Regions from separate parts of the Carboxydocella sp. ULO1 genome, predicted to be linked through region 4. Evidence: riboswitches for the same ligand, from Rfam matches in the RefSeq annotation. Region 4 holds a riboswitch; each other region holds the start of a gene.

Region 1 (7,201 bases), on a different contig from region 4:
ATATGCAAATTGCCGGAGGGATAAGGGAACATCTCCAGACAATAATACTTGGGCTTGTCCTGACTTTCTTCTACCCGGTAGAGCTTTTCCTCCGCCCAGCGGGCCTGCCACTTCGGTTCGATCTCAGCAAAATTATAGCGCTGCTCCATCCAGTCCACTCCTCCTTATTTTTGCCAAATAGAAAAGCCTTTCCTCCCCCTTGGGACGAAAGGCCTTGCTTCCGCGGTACCACCCAAATTGACCGGACTCAAAAAGCCCGATCCCCTTGCTGCCGGTAACGGCGGCGGCCGGGAAAGACTACTGCCAGCGGGTTCGCCTTTCCAGCTCCGGGGCCAGTTCCCCTATGGCGGTTACCGCTTTCCACCAGCCAGCGGCTCTCTGTCAACCGGCTAATAAGGTACTCTTCCCCTTCATCGCCATTAAATTACCATTTTGTCCGATATTATACTGAAAAGCGGCTTAACTGTCAAGGCGCTTAGCCTCGCCCCAGAGACGTTCCAGGTTATAATACTGGCGCTCTTCCTCCAGAAAGACATGCACCACCGCCTGACCATAATCCAGCAAAATCCAGCGGCCAGAACGCAGGCCTTCCCGCCGCAGGGGAATTACCCCCAGGCCTTCCTTGACCTTCTCTTCAATCCCATCGGCGATAGCCCGCACCTGGGTGGTGGAATTACCGCTCATGATGACAAAATAATCGGTCATAATTGAGAGTTCACCCAGTTCCAGAATAGTGATATTGCGGGCTTTCTTGTCTTCGGCACCGGCTTTAATCAAATCCAGTAACTTTCTGGTCTCTTGCTCAGACACTTATTTTACCTCCCTTGCCTTAAGTCTTAGTAACTGGGCATTGCGGGCCCTAACCGCCAGCGGATGGATGTATTGCTGGCGCTCCAGCAAATAGCGGAGAGTATGATCCAGCCCGGCCAGATAGGCCCCTTCCAGATCCCTGGCTGCCAGCAGTCTCAATTCCTCCACTCCAGGGTAATCCCGTCCCGGTTCGATCATATCGGCCACAAACAACAGCTTGTCCAGGGCTGTCGCCTCCGGATGGCCCAGGGTATGACGGGCAATGGCCTGCAAAACTTCCTTGTCCCTTACCCCCTGTTCAGCCGCCAGCTGCGCTCCCACCGGCCCATGTAAAAGCATGGGTACAGCCAGCCAGTCGGCATCCAGTTCCAGCCCCTGCTGCCGGGCCAGTTCCAGCAACCGCTCCGGAGGATAATCGCGGGCGACATCATGCCAGAGGGCCGCCTGTTCCGCCTTTTCCGGCTCCAGTCCATGAATAAGGGCCAAGCGGCGGGCCTGCTGGCGTACCCCTTCAATATGCTGCCAGCGTTCTCCTTTTACTTGTTGTTGAATAAAGGTAACTGCTTCCATCCCGGTTAACCCCTGTTGACAGTTTTCTCCGCCCATTATAGCATAAACAGGCAAAAATGGCGAGTGCCTTGCATTTTCTCCCATTTTTCTTTATACTGACTCTAAAAAAGGAGATGAGGGGGAGACGATGGTGGTACAAACCCTGCAAAATCCAGTTCATCAACGGATTCAGGAATTTCTGGATCAATTCCAGCTGGGAATAAAGGTAATCGAGTTTGAGGTCAGTACCGAAACCAGTGAGCTGGCTGCCAGGGCGCTAGGGGTGACACCGGCCCAAATCGCTAAAAGCCTGGTATTCCTGGCTGATGAGAAGCCCCTGCTGGTAGTTACCTGTGGAGATCTCAGGGTGGATACCAAAAAATTAAAGGCCTTAACCGGAGCCCGCAAAATCCGTTTTGCTAACCCCGAACAGGCCCTGCACTATACCGGCTATCCCGCTGGCGGAGTTTGTCCCTTTGCTCTCTCCCAGCCCCTGCCGGTATATCTGGATATCAGTATGCAGAGATTTCCGCTTGTCTATGCTGCTGCCGGTACTCCCAATTCAGCTGTGCCAGTAACCCTGGAGCAACTGCAGGTTATTACCGGTGGTCAAGTGGTGGATGTATGTTAAAATATTCTTTATCCAGTATTGACATTTTTAGTTTAATTGTAATAAATTATTTAGTAGATTAAATTTGTGCTATACAATAAAATGCAAAACAGTCGATAAAGGCAAACCCATCGAAAGATGGGGGCGCAAAGCCATGGGTCTAAGGCCCCTCCAGGGCTATGATTGCCAGGTTGCCGAAGCTGGAAAGCAGCGAGCATATGGTTGCTCTGCCTTTCCATGGGCTTCCCTGGAAAGGCTTTTTCTATTATTAAGGATGTTTAAGAATCTAGTCCGGAAAAATGGTACCGCTGGCTTTAATGCTAATCTGCTATTTCATGGTTAATAACATAGGGAAGGGGATACAATTTCAATGGATATCAAGTACATCAGCCTGTTCGCTGCCAAATACTCGGAAATACCAACTAATGAAGTCATGATTGCAGCGATTAATACAATCATCCAGGCTGTTGAAGCAAAAGACAGTTATACAAAACATCACTCCCAGAAAGTAGCAGAGTATGCCAGAATCATTGCCCTGGAAATGGATCTCCCACAAGAACAGGTGGAGCAAATCTATCTGGCCGCACTATTCCACGATATCGGTAAAATCGGAGTACCCGACCAAATATTAAGAAAGCCAGATAAGTTAACAGAAGAAGAAATGACCCTGCTTAAACAGCATCCTTTAATAGCATGTCGTATTCTGGAAGGATTTGAAAGTTTTCGGGAACTATTGCCTGCCATTGCTCAGCACCATGAATACTGGAATGGAAGCGGTTACCCCTATGGCCTGGTTGGTGAAACCATTGATTTAGGCGCCAGAATATTAGCAGTGGCAGATGCTTTTGATGCAATGACCAGTGACAGAGTATACCGTCCAGGTATGTCCCAGGAACAGGCAATCGGGATATTAATTCAAGAGGCAGGTAAACAATGGGACCCGCAGGTAGTAAATGTCTTCATTAATTGGTGGGAAAAAACTTTTAACCCTGAAGGACACCATGATTGGCAGTATAAACATATAGTAGCACTTTATAAAAATTTTTTAGAGGATGTCACAAACGGAAAGGTAAAGTTAATCAGCGATGAAGAAATTAAACACCACGAACTCGATTACACCTATTTTACTAAAGTTTCTATTAAAAGCGTTTTTGATATATCCCAGGCCAGACAAATGTTTAGCAACTGGCTGGAAAAAATTTTAGTACCCCAGCATAAGCAAAGGATCTATTCCGTGGTTTTTTCTGAGTTAATCACAAATATTGTAAAACATGCTGGCCGGGGGCACGTACAATGGGGGTTAGATAAAAGCTATAACATCATTATTACCCTTAGAGACGAGGGAAAAGGGTTTGTGCTGGAAAAATTGCCACAATCCATCCTAATTAATGGTTTTTCCACCCGGAACTCCCTGGGAAGAGGTCTGCCGCTAGTTTTTAATCAATGTGAACAATTGCTTATCTCCTATACTGGAAAGGGTACCTTTATTTCAGTAAAACTGGCCTGTGAAAAGATTGCTGAAAAAGAATTTTAAAAGAAGACTGCCGACGTAAAGGTCGACAGTCTTCTTTTACTTACTGTAATTCCCTGGGTTTAGCCTCATTTACAGTAATTGTACGTCCCTGTAGCTCCGCCCCGTTCATCGCCTGAATCATGCGATCGGCATCGGCATCATTGACTTCCACAAAACCGAAACCGCGACTGCGCCCGGTTTCCCGGTCAGTAATAATCCTGGCCCCCAGCACTTCCCCATGCTGGGAAAAGGCCCGGATTAAGTCATCCTGTTTAATGGCCCAGGGCAAATTGCCTACATACAATGTTGTCACCATGGTAACCCACCTCTCCAAAAATAAGTCTGCCTTTCAGGCAAGTTTAGTATTTGAATGGTGGGCGCAAAGTATGTGAGCAAATTAAAACCGGTACAGGTTATTATTAACAATAAATTTTTCCACCTCGGGATGAACCAGATACTTAATGCTTTTCCCCCGGGCCACCCGGGCCCGTATGTCCGAGGAGGAAATAGCCAGAGAGGGCACTGTAAAGGGCCGGATTCGCTGTCCCAGCTGCGTTCCCAGCCGTCCCTGCACCTCCCGCAATTGCTCCAGCTCAAAACCCGGCCTTGTAACAGCAATAAAATGACATAAGGCCAGCAATTCCCGCACCCGGTGCCAGGTCAGAATCTCCAGCACCGCATCGGCCCCGGTGATGAAATAGAGCTCCTGGTAATTCCCCTGGTCCAGCAGCTGCCGAACCGTATCGTATGTATATGAAGGCCCTGGCCTTTCCAGCTCCAGCAGGCAGAGCTGAAAACGGGGATTGTCCGCTATGGCCAGCCTGACCATCTCCGCCCGTAGTTCCGCCGCTGTCACTTTTGCCCCCTGTTTATGGGGGGGCTGGCCGGAGGGAACGAACAGCACCCGATCCAGCCCCAGTTCATCCGCAACTTCCTGAGCCACCACCAGGTGGCCTAGATGGATGGGATCAAAAGTCCCACCCATCACCGCAACCCGCTTATCCATGGTCCACTCCTTGCCTCACATTCCCAGCAATTCCCGATAAACACTCCAGACCCGATCTTCTAGATGCTGGCGACAATCTTTGCACACACACCAGCAGGCTTCTGTTACTTCCCCATCTGCCAGAATCCAGCTACAGACCAGGTCAGCCTGCCCTTCCCTGCCACACAGTTGACAGTTCTTGCACACCATGGCCTTTCACCCCTTTGTCGCCGATTTGTAATAACAGCATAAGCGACAAAGGGCTGTCCGGACCAGTTCTTTTCCGGCAACCGCCAAAAATACCCCCTGAGCAGCAGAAAAGAAACTTGTTCTGTCATGTACTATCAAAAAACAAAAATATCTCCCGTTTACTCCCTGATTTGACCTTCACCATAAACAATATACTTGATGGTTGTCAATTCCGTCAATCCCATCGGCCCCCTGGCATGCAATTTCTGGGTACTGATCCCAATTTCCGCCCCGAAACCGAACTGGAAACCATCAGTAAAACGGGTGGAGGCATTTACATAGACGGCAGCCGCATCCACTTCCTGCAGGAAGCGCCGGGCAGTAAAATAGTTGCTGGTCACAATCGCTTCTGAATGTTTGGTACCATACAGGTAGATATGCTCCAGAGCCTCATCCAGGGAATCCACTACCCGGATGGCCAGAATCAGATCAAGAAATTCCGTGGCCCAATCGTCCTCAGTAGCGGGTTGAATCCCCGGCACCAGACTCCGGGTGACAGGACAGCCCCTCAGCTCTACCCCCAGCTCCGTCAGCCTTTCTGCCAGGCCGGGCAAAAATTCGGCGGCTACCTCCCGGTGGACCAGCAGAGTCTCCATGGCATTGCAAACCGCCGGCCGCTGGGTTTTGGCGTTGATCACAATTTCCTCCGCCATGGCCAGATCGGCTTCCGCATCCACATAAACATGACAGTTGCCCACCCCGGTTTCAATTACCGGCACGCTGGCATTTTCCACCACCGTGCGAATCAGCCCGGCACCCCCCCGGGGAATGAGGACATCCAGATAGCCATTTAAACGCAACATAACATTGACCGCTTCCCGGTCAGTGATTTCTATCAGCTGAATAGCCCCTTCCGGCAGACCCACCTCCCGGGCCGCTCGGGAAATAATCCGGGCAATGGCGGTATTGGAATGAATGGCTTCCGAGCCGCCACGCAAAAGCACAGCATTGCCGGTTTTCAGGCAGAGAGCAGCCGCATCCACCGTGACATTGGGCCGGGCCTCATAGATTATGCCCACTACACCCAGCGGCACCCGCATTTGTCCGATCTGTAACCCATTGGGGCGGGTCCACATTTTTACCACTTCCCCAACCGGATCCGGCAAAGCGGCTACCTGGCGTAACCCTTCTGCCATGTCGGCAATGCGCTTTTCCGTCAACAACAACCGATCCAGCAGGGCCTTGGAGAGCCCCTTCTGCCGTCCTGCCTCCATATCCTGGGCATTGGCCCGCAATATCTCATCTGACCGCTGTTGCAAAGCCTCGGCCATGGCCAGTAAGGCTGCATTCTTGACATCAGTGCTGGCAGCTGCCAGCTGCCGGGCCGCCTTCTGGGCCAGTTTGGCTTTTTCCACTACATACTGCCGTACATCCATCCTATACCCTCCCTATAAAACCACCAAATTATCCCGGTGAATCACTTCATCATAGTTTTTATGACCTAATAGCCGTTCAATCGCCTCGGTTTTCAGACCCTTGATCTGCTCCAGCTCAGTAGCACTGTAGTTGACCAGTCCCCGGGCGATCTCCCGTCCTTCCCGGTCCACCACCGTTACCACCTGTCCCTCGCTGAAGCTGCCCTCTACCGCTAGCAAGCCGCTGGCTAACAGACTCTTGCGCCCCTTAACCAGAGCGCGGACAGCACCGTCATCCACTACCAGCCGCCCTTTCACACCAGGGCTGAAGGCAATCCAGCGCTTACGGGCCTGCAGGGGATGGTCCTGGGGTTTAAACCAGGTGCCAACCTCCTCTCCGGCCAGGATATCCTGAATCACTCCGGGCCGGGAACCATCAGCAATTACCATAGCCGTTCCGGAAGAAACAGCGATTTTGGCTGCCTGGATTTTAGTCGCCATTCCTCCGGTACCCAGCTGGGTCCCCGCTCCCCCGGCCATAGCCTCAATTTCCGGGGTAATCTCCGCTACCCAGTTGAGCAAACGGGCATCAGGCTGGCTGCGCGGATCAGCCTCATACAGGCCAGCGATATCGGAAAGCAAAATAAGCAGATCAGCTTCCACCAGACTGGCCACCAGGGCGGAAAGGGTATCATTGTCCCCGAACTTGATTTCCTCCACCGCCACCGCATCATTTTCATTTATGATTGGAATTACTTCCAGCTTCAGCAGGGTAAACAGGGCATTGCGAGCATTCAGAAACCGGGAACGATGGGCCACATCCTCCCGGGTCAGGAGAATCTGGGCCACCGTCTGACCATATTCGGCGAACAATTTTTCATACATATGCAATAATATCCCCTGTCCCACCGCAGCCGCGGCCTGCTTTTCCGGGATGGTGCGAGGCCGTCGTTTCAAACCCAGCTTGCCGATCCCGGCCCCTACTGCTCCGGAAGTAACCAGAATCACCTGTAAACCCCGGTTATGTAAATCAGCCAGCTGGTGCACCAGCGCCTCCATGTGCTGCAGGTTGAGCCGCCCGCTACTGTGGGTCAAGGTAGATGAACCAACCTTGACAACTACCCTTTTTA
Region 2 (7,201 bases), on a different contig from region 4:
CTCATCGGCAAACACATAGGCAACGGTATTAACAAGATGGGCTACCCGTTCCTGGTTGGTATCCTCGGCACTGATAGTCAGCATAATGGTATCCTTCAGTAAACTGACTTTCAGCATCTCCTGGATTTCTTCCGGTTTCAGTTCCCCGCCCAGATTCTGGGCCACTTTTTCCGCCACTGTGCGGCTTTTCACAATTTCGTTATAGGTTTTCACCAGCTCCTTGGCAGCCAGCAAACTGGTGTAATCATCCCGGATCAGTTTTTGTCCACCTTTGTTCACCAGCAGCGTAGCTGAGGCTTCATATACCGGGGGTAAAACAAAGAAACTGAGAATAGCACTGGTAATGACTGCAAGTAACGGTATCAGAAACAGGATAAGCTTGTGTTTCCACAGCGTTTGCCCTAATTCGCGCAGGTCAATTTCTTCTTCCAGTTGCACAAAAATGCCCCCTTAATATTTGGTTTTTTGTCCATTTTTTATTATATCTAAACCATCTTTAAATTTGTGTCGAATTGTGTATTCAATTTTATTTTTTTATCGACATTTTGACTCTTATTTTGTTGAAAATTTTCTTTTATTCCTGGTTTTGGCCATCATATTTCGACATGAAATTTTTATATTCCATGCTAAAATTTTCTTAGACCAAACTAAAAAGAGGTGAGTCCATTGTCCTTATATATCTTACTAGCTATTGTCGCTTTAACTCTGTTTACCTTAGTCCTGGCTTTACTTGCCTTGCAAAAAAGAAAAAAACGTCCTGTCACCTATTTTTCCGCCTTTTCCTTATATTTTTTGCTGGCTTCCATCTTTTACTGGCAGCAGTACCACACTGAATGGACTGTCGATCCCCACTGGCTCAACTACTACAAAAACTTTCGCGGTCCAAGTATCACCGCTGCCCAGGCGGCCAGCACTGTCGACCATCCGGAAGTCATCACCCTGGCTGAACAGACCCGGCAGGCCCGGCAGCGTATGCAGGAACTGCAAGCCGTAGCAAAAGGGAAAATCAGCGGGGAAAACTTCGATACCTTTCAGTTGCTCTTAACCCAGGGCCGACTCACTACCTCGGATTTGCTGCCTCTTTATCAGCAAGGTGGATTAACTGAGGCCCAGTTATTAAAATTCCTTGATCAGGGCCTGCTCAGTGTAGAGCAATGGCAGGAGCTGGAGGAACAAATCAAAGAGGCGGCTGCCAAAAAAGCCACACCAGCCCCGCCGGCTCCCGCCCCGGTTAACCAGAAACCGGTCGCTCCTGTCGCCCAGCTGCAGGCCCGGCAACCCGGTACTACCGGTGCGGAAACGGTGGCTCTGGCCCTGGCCAGCCAGGCCAAGCAGCTGAGCCGGGCCCAGCTGGATCAACTGGTACTAGCTCAACTCAAAACCGTTCCTGATGCGCAAATCCAGGCCCTTTTGCCGGACCTCACCCCTGATACCGGTCGAGAGCAACTGACTGTGATCATCGTCAACAAACTGGTGGGCTGGAATCGCAATGAGCTGGCTGCCCGCTTCCTCTACGAATTCTATCGCTTGCCAGAAGCAGAGCAAAAACTATTACTGCAAAAACCCCTGACCACTTTACCACCCCAGCAGCAAATCCAGGCCCTCAGCAAACCCCTGGCCCTGCTGGTCAGTGACACCCTGGCCGGTCTGCAAAGATTGCTGGCCGCAAACTGAAAACCCCGCTTAGCGGGGTTTTCTTTTGCCCAGAACCTGGATGCCAGTGGGCAGCCCATAGCCATACCAGCTGTCCCATCCTTTACTGCCCAGATCAATTGCACCAGCTGTCAGCCGTTGCCTGATCTCTTTCGCTTTCAGCCTGGGATAGGCGGATTTCAATAAGGCTGCCAGCCCGGTGATATGGGGACTGGCCATCGATGTTCCGCTCATCACCTTATAATCTCCCCCCGGTATAGTACTGAGAATCTCCACCCCCGGCGCTACCAGATCCAGGGCCGGGCCAGTGCTGGAAAAGGGAGCCCGTTGCCACTGACGGTCAATCGCTCCTACGGCCATCACTTCCGGATACCTGGCCGGATAGAGAACGGTATCCCCTTTTCCTTCTTCGTTCCCAGCATTGCCCGCCGCAGCCATTAGCAGGATTCCCGCTCTGGCTGCTCTTTTCACCGCATACCGCAAAAGGGGATTGTTCTGTTTTCCTCCCAGGCTCAGGTTGACTATATCCAGCCGGTTTTTGATGGCCCATTCCAGACCAGCCGCTATGTCGCTGTACCAGCCGCTCCCCGCACTGTTCAGGGCCTTGATAGCAAAGAGCTCGACCCCCGGGGCAATCCCGACTACCCCTTGGCTATTGTCCTGAGCCGCTATTATCCCGGCCACATGGGTGCCATGACCATTATCATCCTGGAAGCTGTCCCCTGTCAGCGCAATCCCTCCGGCCACCTTCAAATCAGGATGCTGTAAATCAATTCCTGTATCCAGCACCCCTACCCTTACTCCTGAACCATTGACCCCCAGCTGGCTCGCCACCTGCGGGCCTGCCAGCACCGCCACCCCCCAGGGTATTTGCTGTTCCTGGGTGGTGGCCTGTTCATCTTCAAAAACTTCCATTACCCCGCGCAGGTTCCGTATCTGCTCAACTTCAGTCTGGTTCAATTCAATTACCAGATAAGGCATAGTTTCAAAACTGCGGACTATCTTGCCGGAAAGAGAGCGCAGTAAGCCTTCACGCCGCCGTCGCCAGTAACGTTCTTCCAGTTTGAGAATATAACGCTTCTTGCCTTCCATCCGGTTTGCCTCCTCTGTCTTTTTGTTGCATTATATTCCGCTGTCGTTAAATTGGCGATTTTTCTATTAAATTAGAACTTCTTGCTAGAGGCAGGATTTTTCCATTTAACCCCGAATATATTGGGTAAGAACAGAAGACAACGGGCAAACCAGGCGAAAGCCTGGGGCGCAAAGCCATGGGTCTAAGGTTCCCGTCGGGAACTATGATTGCCAGGCTGCTCATATGGCAAAGGGTAATGGCACTATAGCCATTTTGAGCAGCCTGCTTTCCAGTGGAAAGCAGGCTGTTTCTTTCCCACCCTTTACTGTACGCGCCCCCGGCTTTCCCTTCCCGCTGGGGGCGATATTTTATGAGGAAGCGAAGCGTGAGTCTGATTCTCCTGTTTCTGCTCTGGCTAATAGCCGCAGTGCCGGCCTGGGCAGCTGCCCAGCCTGGTGTCAGGTGGCTGGAACCCTTAACTTCCGAATTGGTAAAGGTAAAAATCAATCCCGCTCAACCGGGACAATTGCTGATTCAGGGTCAGAACTTGCCTGCCGGACAGGTACTGGTGGAAATCCGTCGCGGCGATGACCGCGCCGCCTATTACTTCCCGGTCCGTAACGGTGCTATCACTGGTTCCTTCTGGTTGCGCTTTGGCAGCGGCCAGTATTACCTGACCGTTTATCTCCCGGCCGGTGCTGCTTTCCTCTACCAGATCGAGGCTGAAGCACGTCTGGAAGCTATCGACTTGCCGGACCGACGTTATCTCCTGCCTGGCAGTGGCGTGGAAAGCGACCATCCCACCTTGCGGAAACTGGCCCAGGATCTGGTTGGAAAAAACGCCGGCGCCAGACCAAAAGCCTATAATATTTACCGCTGGGTAACCAGCAATATAGCCTATGATGCTGCTCGCCTCAGCAGCCAGCAACTTTATGGTCCCGGTTCAGGCGCCCTGGCCACCCTGGCCAGCCGCAAGGGCCTCTGCCTGGATTATGCCAATCTGACGGTAGCTCTCCTGCGCGCCGCTAACCTGCCGGCCAGGGTAGTGGTGGGCCAGGCCTATGACCGCGTCTGGTACGAACACTCCTGGGCCGAAGTCCTGCTGGACGGCAAATGGCAACCCCTGGACCCTACCTGGGATGCCGGTTACCTGGCGGGCAACCGATTTATCCCGCGTGCCCAAACCCTCTACTTCTCCATGTCCTACAGCCAGTTCTACCGCTACCACCGGGCGGAAGAATACCGATAAACTGCAAAAGCGGTACCTCGCCTTACGGCCTGGTACCGCTTTTTCCCTTATGACATCAATCTGGCCAGCAACGCTGCCAGTTCAGCTCTTGTCGTCACTCCTGCCGGAGCCAGTTTATTTTTTTCCCGTCCTTTCAGGATGCCGGCTTCCACCAGTTTGTTCACTGCTCCCTGCGCCCAGGTGGCTACCTGCTGCCGGTCGCTGTAGCTCTCCAGCTTACCGCCATTTCCGCCCTTGATTTTGCTCCCATAAGCCCGTTCCAGGATCACTGCCAGCTCCTGCCGGGTTAACTTATCCCCTGGCCGAAACTTGCCCTGATACCCCTGCATCAGTCCGGCTTTGGCCGCTGCAGCCACATAGGGCGCATACCAGGCCGAACTCTGGACATCAGAGAAGGTCGCAGTGGCGCTATCCTCTATTTCTGCTCCTGTGGCTTCCACCAGCATTTTAGCCGCTTCTGCCCGGGCAACCGGCTGCTCTGGCCGGAAGTATCCCTGCTCATCTCCATCGATTACGGCCAACCCGGCGATTTTTTCGATCTCCCCTCTGGCCCAGTGTTTAGCAGTATCGGGGAAACTGTTCTTCACAGCTACTACCCCGTATAAACCGCCTCGTTTAATACTGGCAGTAATGGTCCCGGTAGCAGCATCAAAATTTTGCTGCCGGACTTTCAGTTTTTGACCATTGCCTTTAAATTCGAAGAGATAAATATTTTTTTCACCCTGAACTTTGCTCTGATCCAGCTTAAAGCTAATTTTGAAGGCTTGTGCCGGTTTAAAGGACAGAGTCAGATCATAAACCGGGCTGAGCAGATCGCCCCTGATGATAAAAGGCGCCTCTTCATAGATTTTGACATAAAGCAAGGCATTGGCCGGCAAACTGCTATTGCCAAAATCCACTGTCAACCGTCCCTGATTTGCACTAACGGTTCCACCGTTAGCCGGCAGGGAGAACTCTTCTACCTGGGAAGGAGCCAGCGGCCTGCCCGGCCGGATGCTGACGGGAGCCTTGAACAGTGCCTCAGCTACCGCCTGGTGCCCGGCATCGGAGAGATGGGCATTACTGTAGTCCTGATAAATCGGATCCTTTCCTTTGCCCAGATATTTATCTGACCCCAGCTCCTGCAGGGACTTGAACACATCCACAATCACCACAGGAGGCATATAGGGGTCACTGTTGACCTGTTTCACGGCATCAGCAATAAAACCATTCAGGTAAGGAATCAACAAATCAAAGGCTTCATACTTTTTCTCTGCCGGATCGGTAGTCCTCACCCCTGGAACTTTTTCTCCGGGTGCCGGGTTGTAGAAGTTGAGCAGATAGATGGTAGTATCCTTACCGGTATTAATAGACCTTATTAATTGCACCGCAGTAATCAAGTTCTCTTTCAACTCATTTCCGGCCTGCCGGTAATTGTGGGGATTGCGTCTCACTGCCTGCATGAAATCATGGGCGCCAAACCAGATGGTAATCACCCTGGCCTTTTTGATCGCTTCCCGATTGGCCGGATCGGTAACAAACCGGAGCAGATCCCTGCTGGTTGCCTGTTCTTCTGCGATCAGGGTCAATTCCTTGACGCCCCGCCTGTCTTTTATTTGCTCGTAAAATCTCTGGACATAACTTTTAGAGCTGCCTACACCCAGGGCCAGCGAATCCCCCAGGGCCACATAGCCCACACCAGCCTTGTCTTCAACTGCCCCTGCCTGCCGCGCAGGAAAAAATTCCGTCAACAGCAAGAATAGGACGCAAATGACGGAAATTATTTTTTTATGCAAACTTTTCAGCCCCTTTCTGCAGAATATTCTATACAATAAATTTCTTTTTCTATATTTGTTTTGATTTTCCTGCTCTGGTTAAGCAAATATTTTTAGTCATATTTCGACAAAAACCTGCAGCTTGCGTTTTTCTCATGCCTGGCTGTCCACCGTTAATGGCACAATCATTGAGCTGATAATTCGTTCTTCTGCTGCCAGAGCCAGCACTTTTAGCACCAATACCGTCAAGTCCGGATACGCTGCAGCATCCAGCGTCCAACTTACCGGACCCGTACCATTCGGGTATCTGATTCCCAGTCGCTGATCATTTACCAGCAGCTCTGCCCGGCTAACCGGCTCACCGAATCGCACCTTGACTTCTTTTTTCCCCCAAATTCTCGTCCCCGGAATGGGACTGAGCCACAGGATCTCCACCCCTTTTTGCACCTTTACCGCCGGACTTATAGCCCGTCTGCCCCCTGGTGTGTAGGCAATAGCTTTAAGAATATGGCTTCCCGCCCTTTTCTCCTTAAGTGATAAGGCAAACCGGTATGGTTGAGTGCCACCAGCTATACTGCCAATAAGTTCTTCGTCCCAAAACATCTCGACCCGTTCTATTCCTTCCTGGTCACTGGCTTGCACAAAAACATCGACAGTATCTCCGCCCAGTACACTGCCAGCTGCCGGGGCATAAATTTGCACTACTGGATTGCGCACCTTAACCTGAACACTGCCTGTTCCAGTCATACCTGTAGCAGTAATACCGATAATTTTCAGGGTATGCACTGATAATCCACTTTGACTGACCTCACCGCTGTCCCAGCTAAATTCCACTTCATTAGCTGTCACTCGGGCCTCTTCCCGCTTAATGCCATCTACATAAAATTCCGCCCCTTCGATCACCGCATTAGGTGAAAACACAGCCCGTACCCGCACCTGATGCCTGGCTACTGTTCCCGCCGGTGGCTCAAGGATAGTTACCGTTGGTACAACCTTTACTATTTGCCTCAGTTCTCCCAGGTTACCCATACCATCAAGCGCATATACCGTTAACTGGTGTTCACCCACAGGCACTTTCCGAGTATCCCAGGCATAACGGTAAGGTGCTGTCGTCCATTTGGCCACTGGTATCTGGTCAATCAACAGCTGTACTTCTTTTATTCTACTGGGATCAAAGGCCAGAATTTCCAGGTTTACTTCACCGCTAACAGGTTCACCAGGCGGCAAGCCCATAAGGTAAAGCTGAGGTGGCGTATTGTCAGGTTGTGTTTGCGGCAAAACTAACCCCCCGGTAGGCAACCCATAACCATACCAGGAGTCCCGTCCTTTCGGCCCCAGATCAATTACTCCTTCCCCCAGCCGCCGCCTGAGCTCTGGGGCTGTTAACTGAGGTAGAGCAGATTTCAGCAGAGCTGCCAGCCCGGTAATATGCGGTGTTGCCATGGAGGTACCGCTCATTGTCCTATATCCTCC
Region 3 (7,201 bases), on a different contig from region 4:
CAGTTTTTTTCTTTTTCCTTCTTTTTTCTTAATCTTCTTCGGCAGGATAAGCTAATACCCGCAATTTGGTCAATCCCATGATTTCAGCGGTAAAACCTATCTCCACCGCACCCTTGATCTCTTCTTCCTCCAGATAATAAGAGCTGACCTGGGGTTCTTTTTCCTCAGTTAAATGCAATTCTTCCCCCTGTTCCAGCCGACCAGTAAGGTTCTCCAGTTCGATCTCACAGAGATAGTTGAGCCTCTCCCTCAGCAGCTCCGTTTTCTGGTTTTGCTCATAGGCATACCAGACGGTCAGCTCCAGATCACCATTTATAATCACAGTATCGCCAATTATAGAACCGGAAAAGTTATGATCTGCCGCCCAGCAGCCCAGGACTTTGCTGGCTGGATGCAGGGGCTTGAGCTGAAACTCCAGAATATGATTTTTCTCACCGCGGGCACAGACTGCCTGCACCATCACCTCCCGCAGTTGACCTTCCCATCTGCTACATTCCACACCAATCCCTCCTTCCATTACTATAAGATATATTTCTTTTTCTTCCCATCCATGCATAAAATGAGGGTGAAAGGAGGAATGGCGGCATGAGCCAGGAAGAGCAGCAATTTCGCAATCTGCTTCCCCCGGAAACCGAAACTGCTCTACAGTATGTCAAACAGCGGCTCTCGGAAACCATCAGCTTTCTCGGCACCCTTGCCTCCGCCTATTCATCTATGGCCAGTGCCGCCAATCAGCTCAGCGCCAACGCCTTCTCCCATCGCAGCGAAATCGATGAAGCTGTAGAGCGTACAGTGAAAACGGGAGAAATTATTGATAAGCTTTTAAAATTGCTTAAACTGCTGGTCAATGAATATCAGACCCTGGTTTTGCTGGACCAGGCTGAGTTCGCCAAAAACTTCCTTGACGATGACACATAAAAAGAAGGCAGGAATTATCCCTGCCTTCTTTTGGCTTACATCATGGGAGGCATGCCGCCACCGGGCATGGCCGGTTCTTCTTTTTTGGGCTCATCGGCTACCAGGCACTCAGTGGTGAGCAACATAGCAGCGATGGAGGCAGCATTCTGCAGAGCAGAACGGGTAACTTTGGCCGGGTCCACGATACCGGCACTGATCATATCTACATATTCACCGGTCAGAGCATTGAAGCCAATACCAGGATCAATGCTCTTGACTTTTTCAACTATTACGGAGCCTTCCAGACCGGCGTTATTGGCAATCTGACGCAGAGGCTCTTCCAGGGCCTTACGGACGATAGCCACACCAGTAGCTTCATCGCCTTCAGCCTCAATGGCAGCCAGAGCCGGAATTACATCCACCAGAGCGGTACCGCCACCGGCGACGATTCCTTCTTCCACAGCAGCCCGAGTAGCATTGAGAGCATCTTCAATGCGCAGTTTCTTTTCCTTCATTTCGGTTTCAGTAGCAGCCCCCACCTGGATTACCGCTACCCCACCGGCCAGTTTGGCCAGCCGTTCCTGTAGTTTTTCCCTGTCATACTCGGAAGTAGCATCTTCCCACTGTTTGCGGATCTGGGCCACCCGCTTCTGAATTTCTTCAGCAGAGCCAGCCCCATCCACAATCACGGTTTCTTCCTTGGTTACCTTGACCTGACGGGCCCGACCCAGCATGGACAGGTTAGCTGCATCCAGCTTGCGGCCCAGTTCTTCGGAGATAACCTGACCACCGGTCAAAATAGCGATATCTTCCAGCATAGCCTTGCGGCGGTCGCCGAAACCAGGAGCCTTGACAGCTACGCAGTTGAAGGTGCCCCGCAGTTTGTTAACCACCAGGGTAGCCAGGGCTTCCCCTTCCACATCTTCAGCGATGATCAGCAAAGGCTTACCAGTTTTCACTACTTGCTCCAGAACAGGTAGAATTTCCTGAATGGAGCTGATTTTCTTATCAGTGATCAGAATAAAGGGATCATTCAGCACCGCTTCCATACGCTCGGCATCAGTTACCATATAGGGGGAGATATAACCCCTGTCAAAATTCATCCCTTCCACAACATCCAGGGTGGTACCGATACCTTTGGATTCCTCAACGGTGATTACCCCGTCCTTACCCACTTTTTCCATGGCTTCAGCGATCAGGTTGCCGATTTCCGGATCAGCAGCGGAAATGGAAGCAACCTGGGCGATAGCTTCTTTACTTTCCACCGGACGGGCCATTTTCTTGATTTCCTCAACAGCAACGGCTACAGCCTTCTCAATCCCCTTTTTCAGGATCATGGGATTGGCACCAGCAGCCACGTTTTTCAAACCTTCGCGGATAATGGCCTGGGCCAGCACAGTCGCAGTAGTGGTACCATCACCGGCTACATCATTGGTTTTGGTCGCTACTTCCTTGACCAGCTGGGCACCCATGTTTTCAAAGGGATCGGGCAGTTCGATTTCCCGGGCGATGGAAACCCCGTCATTGGTAATCAGCGGGGAACCGAACTTTTTCTCCAGAACCACATTGCGGCCTTTGGGGCCCAGAGTTACCCGCACAGCTTCAGCCAGGGTATTTACCCCCCGTTCCAGAGCCCGACGGGCTTCTTCACCGAAAATAATCTGCTTCGCCACTTGCTAAACCCCCTTATTATTCGATTACAGCCAGGATATCCCGTTCATTCAGGATGAGATATTCCTCGCCTTCATATTTCACTTCAGTACCGGCATATTTGGAGTAGATCACCCGGTCACCTACTTTGACTTCCGGGGCTATCCGCTCACCATTTTCCAGCAGACGGCCATTGCCGACAGCTACTACTTCCCCTTCCTGGGGCTTTTCCTTGGCTGTATCGGGTAACACAATCCCACTGGCAGTTACTTCTTCCGATGCCAAGGGCTTAATGACAATTCTGTCTCCAAGCGGCTTAATCATCACTGAGAAACCTCCTCTTTATGTACTATTAGCACTCAATTAAATAGAGTGCTAACACATTCCTTATAATACCTGATTTTAGGCAAAAATGCAAGTTCTTTGCCCTGCATAAAATACAGACACATATTTTATTTTTTCGTGAAATTTCCTGTTGATTATCTAGCATAAAACTGGTAAATTGTATAAGGATATGTCTAATTACAGGAGGCAACCAGCCCATGGCCTTTGATTTTCATACTCTGCTTGCCAGTGAAAAAGCGCAAAATACTCCACCCAGCCAGACTGCCCGCTGGGTTCTTCCCCTTTTCCATGCTACCAAAGGCCCAGTTCTGGACCTGGGCTGTGGCAATGGGCGGGATAGCTTGTATTTTTTTGAACAAGGCCTGCAAGTGGTAGCTGTAGACATTGATGCTGAAGCTATCGGTAGGCTGGCTTTAAAAGCAGAGTTCGAGTGCCTGGTGGCTGATGCCCTTAATCTGCCCTTTCGGGAATTCTCCTTTGATGCCATTTACAGCTTTGGGCTCCTTCATGTTTTTACAGAAAGCATCGAGGAAAACCGGCAGCAGGTATTAGATGAGGCCTGGAGAGTGCTTAAACCCGGTGGAATTGCCGTTTTTACCGCCCTCTGGACCGATATCCCCGGCTGTGGCCTGCCCGAGCTTTGCTGCCTTACCGAAGCAGAAGTAGAACAACTGGTAGCGCGCAGCCCTTTTGAGTTAATGTCCAAACAAATTGTTAATGACCACTCCCTCACCGGCTGGGAAGGCATCTACTGGCGCCTGGTGCTGCGTAAACAAAAGCGTGTGCAGATCATAAAATAAACCCCGTGAGCCCTGGTACTCACGGGGTTGTTTGTTCTTTAATAGCCGCTTTAGCCAGGCCATAAATACCGCTAGCTGTAGCTGACCCAATAATCCCTTCTGCTCTGATTAAGCTTCTTGTCTTAGTATATGCCTGCCACTGGCATCTGGTTACTTTTTCCGACCGAACAGTTTGAGCAATAATCCCTGTTCCAGAATAACAGCATCAAAGGGACAGAGTTCCTGGCAACAATAGCAACGAATACATTGCTCATAGTCTACCATCGCTTTCCCATTTTCGATCTTTATGGCTTGCGGTGGACAATGCTGAGCACAACGGCTGCAACCGGTACACTTTTCATTCATAACCGGCCGATAGGTGAACTGATTCTGGAAAAAGCGGACCAGAAAAGGCGGGACCCGCCCATCCAGAGACTCCAGGTTATAGGGGGGCTGAAAATTCCAGCGTAACTCCCGGCCACTGCCTACCACTTCAATCCTCTTCAACCCCGGTACCAGCCCCCGGGCCAGAGCCAGCCGTGATACCGGCAATTCCTCACTGTTGAAACCCATCATCTGACCCATGACCAGGTCAACAGCAAAGCCATTAGTGCCGCCCAAAATCACTCCCGCTTGAATAGGCGAACCATTACGGGGGCCATTGCCTTCCATCCCAACAATTCCGTCTACCAGGAAAAAAACCGGCTTAACCAGCAGGGCCAGGTCAACCAGCATAGCAGCAAAATCGTCCCGTCGCTTCAGGCGCAGGTGAAACTGAGCTTTGCCTGGACCCACTATGCAGCCAAACAAATTCTTGACGGCCCCGGTGATGCCCATAAAGGAATGGGTCTTCATTTTGGCCAGAGAGATAACTTTATCCACCTGTTGCAGTTCACCGGTCAAATGGAACTTGCGGATTACTTTTCCCTCAGGAAAGGAATACTCCGCTGATTCGGCAAATGCCAGCAATTCCGCTCCTTCTTCCCGGCATACCCCGGCTATGCCGTTTTTTTCCGCCGCCTTCATGCCACTGCCAATTCCAGGACTATCTCCGACTAAAGGTATGCCACCGGCCCTCTTTACCTGACGAATTACCGCTCTTACTACTTCCGGATGGGTGGTTACTGCTCGCTCCGGTGGCAATCCCTCCAGCATATTGGGTTTGATGAGCACCCTCTCCTCCGGCTTAATCAAAGTTTCCATGCCACCAAACTGGTTTAGAACCTCCTGGACTCCCGCTTCCACTTCGATATAATCATAGGTTTTTGCCACTGCTGCCGCTACTTTCAATGATTTTTACCTCCTGCTTTATGAGATTTCTTTTAGTGTAGCACAATTGTTCAGTTTTAAACAAGGGGCATAACATTTCTCCAATATGGCACTCTCTCGCCTGAGGAAAAATTTTTTTAATTCCCAGAAACCCCCCTAAAATACTTTTTGAAAACGTATAATATGATAACCGAAAAGAGTAAAACCGTCGAAAGGCGGCGACACAAAGCTATAGGGGCTAAAGCTGCACAGCCATGCCAGCCAGCTGCCGGGCGAGCCTCCTTAATTTAACTGCTTGCTCGGGATAAGATTTTAAATTAAGGAGGGGTTCTTTATGAACAAACGTAAAGTCTTTTTTACCATGGCTCCAATCGCTCTCGCTACTTTAGTCCTTCTTGGTAGCGGCCCAAACCCGGCCAATGCCAAAGTAAGCAAAGACAAAAACCATAATGGTATACCTGACAGCTGGGAATTGCGCTATCATCTCAGCATTTATCGAAATTTGGCCAACACTGACCCGGACCGGGACGGCCTTACTGTTAAACAGGAATTTTACCTGGGCTTGAATCCGGTAAAAGCCGATACCGACCAGGATGGCATCAAGGATGGTAATGAAGACCTGGACCATGACAAACTGACGAACCTTCAGGAATACCTTGTTCACACCAACCCTCTAAACCCTGACAGTGACAGAGATGGTATTAAAGATAGAAACGAAGACCTGGACCGAGACAACCTTAACAACTATCAGGAATTTGTGATCCATACCAGCCCGCTGAAAGCTGATTCAGACGGGGATGGTATGAAAGACGGTGACGAGGATTTTGATAAGGACAGACTCTCTAATTCCCAGGAGTTTAGCATAGGCTCCAACCCCATCGATAGTGACTCTGATGATGATGGTATTATGGACTTTGATGAAGATGATGATGGGGACAAAATCAGCAATGGTAGAGAATTTGTATTAAAAGAAGATCCTAAAAATCCTGACACTGACCATGATGGTGTTCTCGATGGTGATGAAGACAATGACCATGATGGTATAAATGATGGAGAACAGAATGACGGAGAACATGATGACTGAAGAGAGGCCACATGGCCTCTCTTCTTTTTACACAGGGGTTATAGCTTTAAACAACGGGATATTATAGCAGCAGTGGAGATAGTATAATCTCATCCCCTTAATTGGTAGTTTAACCTAACAAAAAAGGACTTTCCCCCGGCTATGGAGAATTTGTTCACCCATACAGCCAGCAAAGGGGGATATAGGGGTGGATTACAAACATCTATTGGATATAATCCTGGCTAATCTGGATGAAGGAATCATTGTTACTGATACTAAAGCCAATATCATTTTTTATAACGAACCTGCCACCAATATCGGTGGAATAGACCCGGCAGCAGCTATTGGGAAAAATATTTTGGACGTCTTTCCAGGCCTCACCGAGGAAACCAGTACCTTTTACTATGTCCTGCGCCAGCGTCAGCCTTTGCTCAACCATGTCCAGCATTATACCAATTACCAGGGCAAGCAGGTAGCCACTGTCACTTCTACCATCCCTATGTTTGAAAACGGCCAACTGGTGGGAGCGGTAGAAATCTTTAAAGATCTGACCCAGGTAGTCCAGCTATCGGAAAAAATTCTAGCCCTGCAAAAAGAACTGGCAAGTCACAAAAAAACTGACCCTGCTCGGGGTAATGGTACCCGCTACACTTTTGCCGATATTATTACCAGGAACCCGATTCTGCAGGATATCCTCCACCGGGCCCGCAAGGTGGCCTGCAGTCCCTCGCCAATTCTCATATACGGTGAAACCGGGACTGGCAAGGAATTGTTGGTGCAGGCTATCCATAACGCCTGTCCAGAACGGCAGCGCCATGCCTTTATTGCTCAGAATTGCGCTGCTCTGCCACCCTCACTGCTGGAATCCCTGCTCTTTGGCACTTGTGCCGGCAGTTTTACCGGGGCCAAAGACCGTCCCGGTCTCTTTGAACTGGCCGATGGCGGTACCCTCTTTCTGGATGAGATCAACTCTCTAGATCGAGAGCTACAGGCCAAGCTCCTGCGGGTACTCCAGGATGGCGTAGTCCGGCGTCTCGGTGACACCAGGACCCGTACCGTTAATGTGCGCGTAATTGCCGCCAGCAATGAACATCCCCTCAAGTTATTAGAGGAAAAACGGCTGCGCCAGGACCTCTATTACCGCTTGAATGTGATTTTCTTTCATTTACCTCCTCTGCGGGAACGGCAAGAAGATATT
Region 4 (7,201 bases):
GAGGAAAATTCATGGCACAATATATTGTTCGTCGCTTGCTCCAGATTATTCCCGTCTTTTTTGGTGTAACCCTGCTGGCTTTTTCCTTAATCCATTTTATTCCCGGGGACCCGGCCCAGATCATGCTGGGCGAACGGGCTACACCCGAGGCGCTAAAAGAACTGCGAGAACAATTGGGTTTAAATGACCCTTTATATATTCAATACGGCCGTTTTTTAAGCCACATTCTGACTGGAGATCTGGGCCGTTCCATAGTTACCAATGAACAGGTAAGCAAGGAACTGGCTACTTTTTTCCCGGCCACCCTGGAACTGACTCTGGCGGCCATGCTGGTGGCGGTGATCGTCGGTCTGACTGCGGGTATAATTGCGGCAGTGAAACAATACTCTTTTTTTGATAATATCTCCATGGTAGGAGCTTTGTTCGGGGTTTCTATGCCCATCTTCTGGTTAGGTCTGATGCTGATCTACCTCTTTGCCCAGACTTTAGGCTGGTTCCCTCCTTCCGGACGCCTGAGCACTGAATATACTGTTCCAGTGATTACCGGCTTAATTACTGTGGACGCCTTGCTCAGCGGGGATATGGCTGCTTTTAGGGATGCCCTCTGGCACCTGGCCTTGCCGGCGCTGGCTCTGGGCACTATCCCCATGGCTATCATTGCCCGCATGACCCGCTCCAGCATGCTGGAAGTGTTGCGGCAGGATTATATTCGCACCGCCCGGGCCAAAGGGCTGGCGGAGTGGCTGATTGTGCTCAAGCACGCCCTGCGCAATGCCTTCCTGCCCGTTTTAACGGTAATCGGCTTGCAGTTTGGTTCCTTGCTGGGTGGAGCTGTAATGACGGAAACCATCTTCTCCTGGCCGGGAATTGGCCGCTATATCTATGCTGCCATAATGGCCAGGGATTTTCCGGTGGTGCAGAGCAGTATTGTTTTTATAGCCATGCTGTTTGTGTTAATCAATCTTCTGGTCGACCTGCTTTATACCTATATTGATCCCCGCATTCGTTACAGTTAAGGAGGAGCGCCATGAGCCAGAACAAAGGAGGACTATGGGCTGACGCCTGGCGTCGGCTAAAGCGGAATAAAGTTGCCCTGCTGGGTGCGCTGATTGTGGCTATCTTGCTGTTTACTGCTCTGGCTGCCCCGCTCATCGCTCCTTATGACCCCGTTCATGATGGGAGCTTGAAGGAGCGCTTGCAACCACCCAGCGCCAAGCACTGGCTGGGAACGGACAAGCTGGGCCGGGATATTTTTAGCAGGATTGTTTATGGTGCCCGCATCTCTGTTGAAGTGGGGGTTATTTCTGTAGGCATCGCTTTGATAGTAGGCACCCTGATGGGGGCGTTGGGCGGCTATTATGGCGGCTGGCTGGATTCCATCCTGATGCGTATTGTTGATATAATGCTGGCATTTCCCAGTGTCCTGCTGGCAATCGCTATCATGGCAGTGCTGGGGCCCAGTCTGGAAAATGCCATGGTGGCCATCGGACTGGTGAATGTGCCAACCTTTGCCCGGGTGGTACGGTCTACTGTTCTGGCGGTGAAAGCCACTGAATATATCGAGGCGGCCAAAGCTATCGGGGCCAGGGATGCTCGCATTATTTTCCGCCATATTTTGCCCAACTGCATTGCGCCCATTATTGTAACAGCTACCCTGGGCATCGGTACAGCTATTCTCGATGCCGCCGGCCTCAGCTTTCTGGGCCTGGGGGCTCAGCCACCTACACCGGAATGGGGGGCGATGCTGGCCGATACCCGGGATCTCTTGCTTAAAGCGCCCTGGGTGGCCATATTCCCCGGGATTGCCATTATGCTGAATGTACTGGGCTTTAATCTGCTGGGAGACGGTTTGCGGGACGCCCTGGATCCCAGGTTGAAACAGTAAAACGCATTGCCCGGTGGAGGTTAAATAACAAAGCCGCAGGCTTTGCCTGCGGCTTGGATTTTTACTGGGTAATGGAGGCATTAACAGTTGTAGTAGCCTGAGCAGTTTGATTCAAAGCTGAGGTAGCGGCAGCCAGTTCAGCTTCCAACTTTTTGATTTTAGCTTGTAATTCAGCGATTTTACGTTTGGCTTTTTCCGCTTTGGCTTTGGCTTTCAGTTCCTGTTTCAGTTTCTTTTCCTGGGCTTTTAATTGAGCCAGTTCCCGCTTGTCTTTTTTCTGTTCTTTCTTAATTTCATTTTCCCGTTTGACAATTTCCTTTTTCAGCATCCTGGCCAGCTCATTGATCCGGTGAATGCGTTTCACATAGGTCTTACTGTCTTTAGTTTTCTTGAAATCAGCCACTGCATCTTTTTTCAGACTATTGATAGCCTGGGCCAGAACCCGGATATCTTTTTTGCTGGTGATCAGCTTGTTCAGCTCAGCCTTGAGTGCTGTATCGGTCGGATTGTCCAGCAGCTTAACCAGCACCGCTTTTACCTGCAGAACCTGCTGCTCAAAAGGATTGACCTGGGTAGTAGTAGTGGTATTGCCATAGGTGTCGGAAGTAACAGTGGTCTGGGTTGTAGCATCAGTGGTAGTGGTGGTTTCCCCTTCAGCAAAAACAGCGGAAACAGGACCAAGAGCCAGGATTGCGGCAACAAAAGTGGCCAGGAATTTGTGTTTGATAGTCATAAGACATACCTCCTTTTAATGCTCAAAATTTTACCTCCTGCCAGAGCAGGAGGTAAATCGCCTCGCACTCGGGCAGCTGGCTGGCCTGGCAACGGAGTTGCGGTAGCCCCTTTAGCTTTGCGTCACCACCTTTCGATGGTTTTGCCTTTTTCCTTTTCGCTATATTATACGAACAGGCAATCATTTTTGGGGGGACCTAAGAAGTTTTTCTAAAAAATTTTTTTCGACAACAAAACAGGAAATCCTGCTCCAATGGGGAAAATAAGTAGCAGAGGAGGTTGAGAATATGGTAGAGATCGGCTTCAAGGCCCCTGATTTTACCCTGCCCGCTACCGGGGGACAGGAAATCACTTTATCCCAATTAGCTGGCAAAAAGGTTGTTCTTTATTTTTATCCTAAAGATAATACTCCTGGTTGAACCAATGAAGCGGTCGATTTTAATGACCGGATGGAGCAGTTTGCTGCCATCAATACCGTTATTCTCGGAGTAAGCCGGGATTCCATAGCCAGTCATGAGAAATTTGCGGCCAAACTGGGTCTGAAATTTCCTCTGCTCAGTGATAGTAACGGGGAAGTATGTCAGTTGTATGAGGTATTAAAAGAAAAGAATATGTATGGCAAGAAAAGCATGGGGATTGAAAGATCCACTTTCCTGATCGATGCCGATGGTGTTATCCGACAGATCTGGCGCAAAGTCAAGGTAGCCGGCCATGCCGAAGCTGTCCTGGCTGCAGCCAGGGAGCTATCAGAGCAATAATTCCAGGGCTAGATAGACCCCGGCTCCGATCAGGCTGGTAGCTGGCAAAGTGAGAAACCAGGCGGTAATAATCTGTCGGGCCACCCCCCATTTTACCCCGCGAAAGTTTTTGGCTGTGCCCACTCCCATGAGTGCGGAAGCGACTACATGAGTAGTGCTGACGGGTAGGCCAAAGCGGGAAGCCAGCAATATTACCAGGGAAGAGCTAATATCCGAGGCAAAACCATTTATGGGTTCAATTTTAAAAATCCGCCCGCCCATGGTGCGGATTATTTTTTTCCCCCCTGTAGCGGTACCCAGGGCCAGGGCACTGGCGCAGGCAACTACTACCCAGAAGGGAACATGAAAAGTATCAATCATACCGGCGCTGACGAGAGCCATAGTGATCAGGCCCATGGACTTCTGGGCATCATTGGAGCCATGGGAATAGGCAGTCAGCGCTGCTGAAAGGATCTGTAAGCGACGAAAAACATTATTGGTCTGATGGGGATGAGAAAAGCGGAAGAGCCAGAAAAAACCCACCATTACCAGATAGCCCACCACCAGACCCAGAATAGGGGATAAGATCAGGGACAGGATGATTTTACTCAGGCCTGTCCACTTGATGAGCGCAAAACCGTGCTGGGCAGCGGCAGCTCCTACCAGGCCGCCGATGAGGGCATGGGAAGAACTGCTGGGAATGCCATAGTACCAGGTAAACAGGTTCCAGAAAATAGCAGCTGAGAGGGCGCCGATTAAAACCGTCTGGGTTATGGCTGCTGGGTCCACAATTCCTTTTCCGATGGTAGCTGCCACAGCGGTATGGGTTACCGCTCCTAGAAAATCAAAAGCGGCAGCCAGGAGAATTGCCTGCCGGGGGCTGAGGGCCCGGGTGGCAATGGAAGTGGCAACAGCATTGGCGGTATCATGGAAGCCATTTAAGTAGTCAAACAACAAAGCAAGGATAACAACGATAATGACCAAAGCGGTGAGACTAAGCATATTTTAGCACTACTCCCTCTAATAAATCTGCCATATCATCACAGAAGTCCAGCATTTCTTCCATATATTCATACAGGTCTTTCCACTTGATGATTTCCAACGGACTGCAATCCAGGGCAAAAAGCTGGGCCAGGCCGGTGCGGTAGATATTATCTCCCTGGCTTTCCAGCTCATTGATAGTCTGACAGAGCTTCTGGATTGCTTCCGGCCGGGAAGTCAGTTCCGGCAAGAGCTTTATGGCTTTGGCTAGAGCCAGACTGGCTTCAAAGGCAACCCCGGCCAGCTCCTGACCGGTCCGGGTAGTCTGTTCCACTTTATAGAGTCCCAGTTTTACGCAGGTGCCGTGCAGGTAATCGACCACGTGCTCTAACCCCTGGGTGAGCCGGAAAAGCTCATCCCGGTCGATGGGAGTAATAAAAGTACGATTGATTTCTTTCTTTAATTCTTTGGCAATCTGATCGCTTTTTTCTTCAACTTGATCCAGCTGCCGCATTAGCTGCTCAGAGTGTTGCTGTTCTTGCATGATGGCGCGAAAATGACGGGCAGCTTCTTCCAGGCACTGGGCCAGCTCACCTAACAAGCGGTAGAAAATATCATTTTTTGGTTTTATACTAAACATCTCGGGGCCTCCTTTAACTGTACTAATAAAGATTGTAACTGTCCCCATCTGCTGCGTCAACAAGACTCGACAAAATAACAGTTGCTTACCCGGGGGCAGTATGCTATACTAATTGGTAGCGAATGCAAGAGAAAGTAGGTGCAAAAACATGCGGGAGAAACTGGCCAGTCTTGGAGCAGTTATCACCGGCTTTCTGGCCTGTATCGCCTGACTGGGTCCGGCAGTTTTTGCCGCCCTCGGTCTGGGGGGATTGGGCTTTGCCGCTGTTGGTTCGGTATCGAAATATAGCAATATATTTTACGGTATTACCATAGTTCTGCTGGGTTTTGCCCACTGGATGGGAACCAAAAATCACAAAAAAAGCAATCAGGTTATACTCTGGACATCTACTGTTCTGGTGCTGGCGATGTTTATCTACACCAAACGGGGCTGGTTCCTGGGATGGTTTAACTAAAGGGGGAGAAGGAAGTGAAAAAATGGTTGTTAATCACTCTGCTGAGTGGTCTTCTGATCGTTACCGGCTGTGCTAAACAGGAAACTACCCAATCCGGGGGAGAAACAGCAACCCAGCAGCAGGCCCAGGCTACTTATCAGGACATCAGTGGTGAAGAATTGCAGGCCATGCTGGCTAAAGGCGAAAAGGTAACGGTTATCGATGTGCGGGAACCCTTTGAGTATGAAGCCGGGCATATTAAAGAGGCTCGCCTCATTCCCATGGGGGAAATCCCTGGTAAACTGGGGGAACTGGATAAAAACCAGACTATCGTAGTGGTTTGCGCTTCTGGCAGCCGCAGTGCCCAGGTGGCCCAGTATCTGGTGGAACAGGGCTTCACCCGGGTCAAAAACCTGGCAGGAGGCATGATGGCCTGGCCGGGAGAAGTGGTGAAATAACAGGATTAGGTAATTTCTTAAAACCTCTGCTTGTGTTACAATGATACACAGGTGGAGGTTTTTGCATTTGGAGGTTTATTTATGTGGGAGGACTTGCTGGAACTCAATCAGGAGCTGCTCAGGCGTATGCAAAAGACACCTGACCGGGCCGCAGGCCGCCAGCTGCTGGCTGATAGCTTTGGTGAATTCAAACCCATTCCAGTTTTCCAGGACAAACCCTGGCAGGGCTGGCAGGTAGTAGGGATAGATGGCTCCCAGCAAACTATTGGGGCTAACTATCCTTACCAGCTGGCTTTATTACAGGCTCTGGCTCTGGCCAGCCAGGGCGGGGAACAACTGAAACAGCGGGTAATAACCCCCCTCCTGGCTGAGGGGGAAGAAGAAGTCAGGCAGCTGGTAAGGGAAAAAGGTTTGAGCCAGGAACTGGCATTTAGTCGCCTGCGGGACCGGCATCTGGCCCAACTGGAGCTGGAAACCTTGCTGGAACTCATCTTTCGACAAAAACCCCAAGCCATCATGCTGGATGGCGGTTTTTTACGGCTGGAGCAAGCCTGGGCAGAAGGCTGGCAGCAGCTCTATTCCTTTTGTCTGGAGGAGAATATTTTACTGATAGGTGTAATCGAGGAAGTAGGGACCAATGCCATTGCCCAGGAACTGGGGGAAAAGGCCCCCCCTCTCTGGCAAAGGGCTTATGACCGGGAGATTCTCTATGACTTGCTGCAGGAAGGAGAACTGCTGTTGCCCTATCGTCCCTTGGCTGTAAAAGACCGCTATTATACGGTTTTTTTGCGCCCGGGTACCTATCCGCAGGCCATTGCCCTGGATTTGCTGGCTGAACAGAAAAATAAGGCCCAGCTGGCAGCGGCTCTCGTAATTTCCCTTTGTCCTGCTGGTGGCCGGGGCATTCCCTGGTTGCTGGATCTAATCGATCAAAAGGTGAAATTAACCCGACAACAAACTGATGCTTTGCTGGACTATGTCCTGGATTTACAGGTTCGGGAAAAATTTTTGCGCTCCATGCGGGAGAGGAGGTAAAAGGGTGCAGGTAATCGGAACAACTACCCCTCAGGAGGTCTGGGTACTGGATCAGACCCGACCTTTTCGCACCAATGAGCTGTTGATTATTGAGGACCCACAGCTGGGTCTGTTAACCGGTGAGGTGGTGGAGTGCCAGTCCCACCATCCCCTCTTATCGGGAAGCAAAGGAGAAGGGGCGGTGCTGGATCGGCAGCTGTTGTCCAATCTATTGACCATTGGGCTGGACCCACGCCGGGAAGTAGTGCATCTGGCCCGGGTACGGCTGCTTACCGAGGCTCGCTGGCCGGTGGCTTTTGC

Evidence for each region. A riboswitch is a leader RNA that binds a small molecule or an ion and turns the genes downstream of it on or off. The one in region 4 is predicted to bind cyclic di-GMP.
Region 1: linked by a shared signal. The riboswitch ahead of ULO1_RS03085 (HD domain-containing phosphohydrolase) and the one ahead of ULO1_RS01345 (hypothetical protein) in region 4 are both predicted to bind cyclic di-GMP.
Region 2: linked by a shared signal. The riboswitch ahead of ULO1_RS07650 (transglutaminase family protein) and the one ahead of ULO1_RS01345 (hypothetical protein) in region 4 are both predicted to bind cyclic di-GMP.
Region 3: linked by a shared signal. The riboswitch ahead of ULO1_RS06080 (hypothetical protein) and the one ahead of ULO1_RS01345 (hypothetical protein) in region 4 are both predicted to bind cyclic di-GMP.

The regions. Positions count from the first base shown of each region.
Region 1 covers NZ_BDLQ01000012.1:26,363-33,563, reverse strand. Annotated here, with positions in the region: gene leuS (leucine--tRNA ligase) at 1-149, opposite strand, end outside; T-box leader at 198-423, opposite strand; gene rsfS (ribosome silencing factor) at 460-810, opposite strand; gene yqeK (bis(5'-nucleosyl)-tetraphosphatase (symmetrical) YqeK) at 811-1,380, opposite strand; gene ULO1_RS03090 (YbaK/EbsC family protein) at 1,508-1,990, shown strand; cyclic di-GMP riboswitch class I at 2,081-2,168, shown strand; gene ULO1_RS03085 (HD domain-containing phosphohydrolase) at 2,340-3,503, shown strand; gene ULO1_RS03080 (RNA-binding protein) at 3,544-3,798, opposite strand; gene nadD (nicotinate-nucleotide adenylyltransferase) at 3,880-4,488, opposite strand; gene ULO1_RS14915 (hypothetical protein) at 4,504-4,677, opposite strand; gene ULO1_RS03070 (glutamate-5-semialdehyde dehydrogenase) at 4,836-6,092, opposite strand; gene proB (glutamate 5-kinase) at 6,105-7,201, opposite strand, start outside.
Region 2 covers NZ_BDLQ01000040.1:21,709-28,909, reverse strand. Annotated here, with positions in the region: gene ULO1_RS07665 (YveK family protein) at 1-438, opposite strand, end outside; gene ULO1_RS07660 (hypothetical protein) at 667-1,674, shown strand; gene ULO1_RS07655 (S8 family peptidase) at 1,684-2,745, opposite strand; cyclic di-GMP riboswitch class I at 2,879-2,968, shown strand; gene ULO1_RS07650 (transglutaminase family protein) at 3,096-3,974, shown strand; gene ULO1_RS07645 (S-layer homology domain-containing protein) at 4,022-5,749, opposite strand; gene ULO1_RS07640 (S8 family serine peptidase) at 5,882-7,201, opposite strand, start outside.
Region 3 covers NZ_BDLQ01000031.1:15,704-22,904, reverse strand. Annotated here, with positions in the region: gene cotE (outer spore coat protein CotE) at 29-499, opposite strand; gene ULO1_RS06105 (hypothetical protein) at 586-918, shown strand; gene groL (chaperonin GroEL) at 954-2,570, opposite strand; gene groES (co-chaperone GroES) at 2,587-2,871, opposite strand; gene ULO1_RS06090 (class I SAM-dependent methyltransferase) at 3,090-3,692, shown strand; gene ULO1_RS06085 (DUF362 domain-containing protein) at 3,843-4,961, opposite strand; cyclic di-GMP riboswitch class I at 5,129-5,213, shown strand; gene ULO1_RS06080 (hypothetical protein) at 5,275-6,024, shown strand; gene ULO1_RS06075 (sigma-54-dependent Fis family transcriptional regulator) at 6,212-7,201, shown strand, end outside.
Region 4 covers NZ_BDLQ01000007.1:108,526-115,726, forward strand. Annotated here, with positions in the region: gene ULO1_RS01335 (ABC transporter permease) at 12-1,016, shown strand; gene nikC (nickel transporter permease) at 1,028-1,885, shown strand; gene ULO1_RS01345 (hypothetical protein) at 1,947-2,618, opposite strand; cyclic di-GMP riboswitch class I at 2,687-2,774, opposite strand; gene ULO1_RS01350 (peroxiredoxin) at 2,905-3,375, shown strand; gene ULO1_RS01355 (inorganic phosphate transporter) at 3,364-4,356, opposite strand; gene ULO1_RS01360 (DUF47 domain-containing protein) at 4,349-4,975, opposite strand; gene ULO1_RS01365 (hypothetical protein) at 5,226-5,429, shown strand; gene ULO1_RS14890 (rhodanese-like domain-containing protein) at 5,444-5,866, shown strand; gene ULO1_RS01375 (DNA double-strand break repair nuclease NurA) at 5,948-6,901, shown strand; gene ULO1_RS01380 (ATP-binding protein) at 6,906-7,201, shown strand, end outside.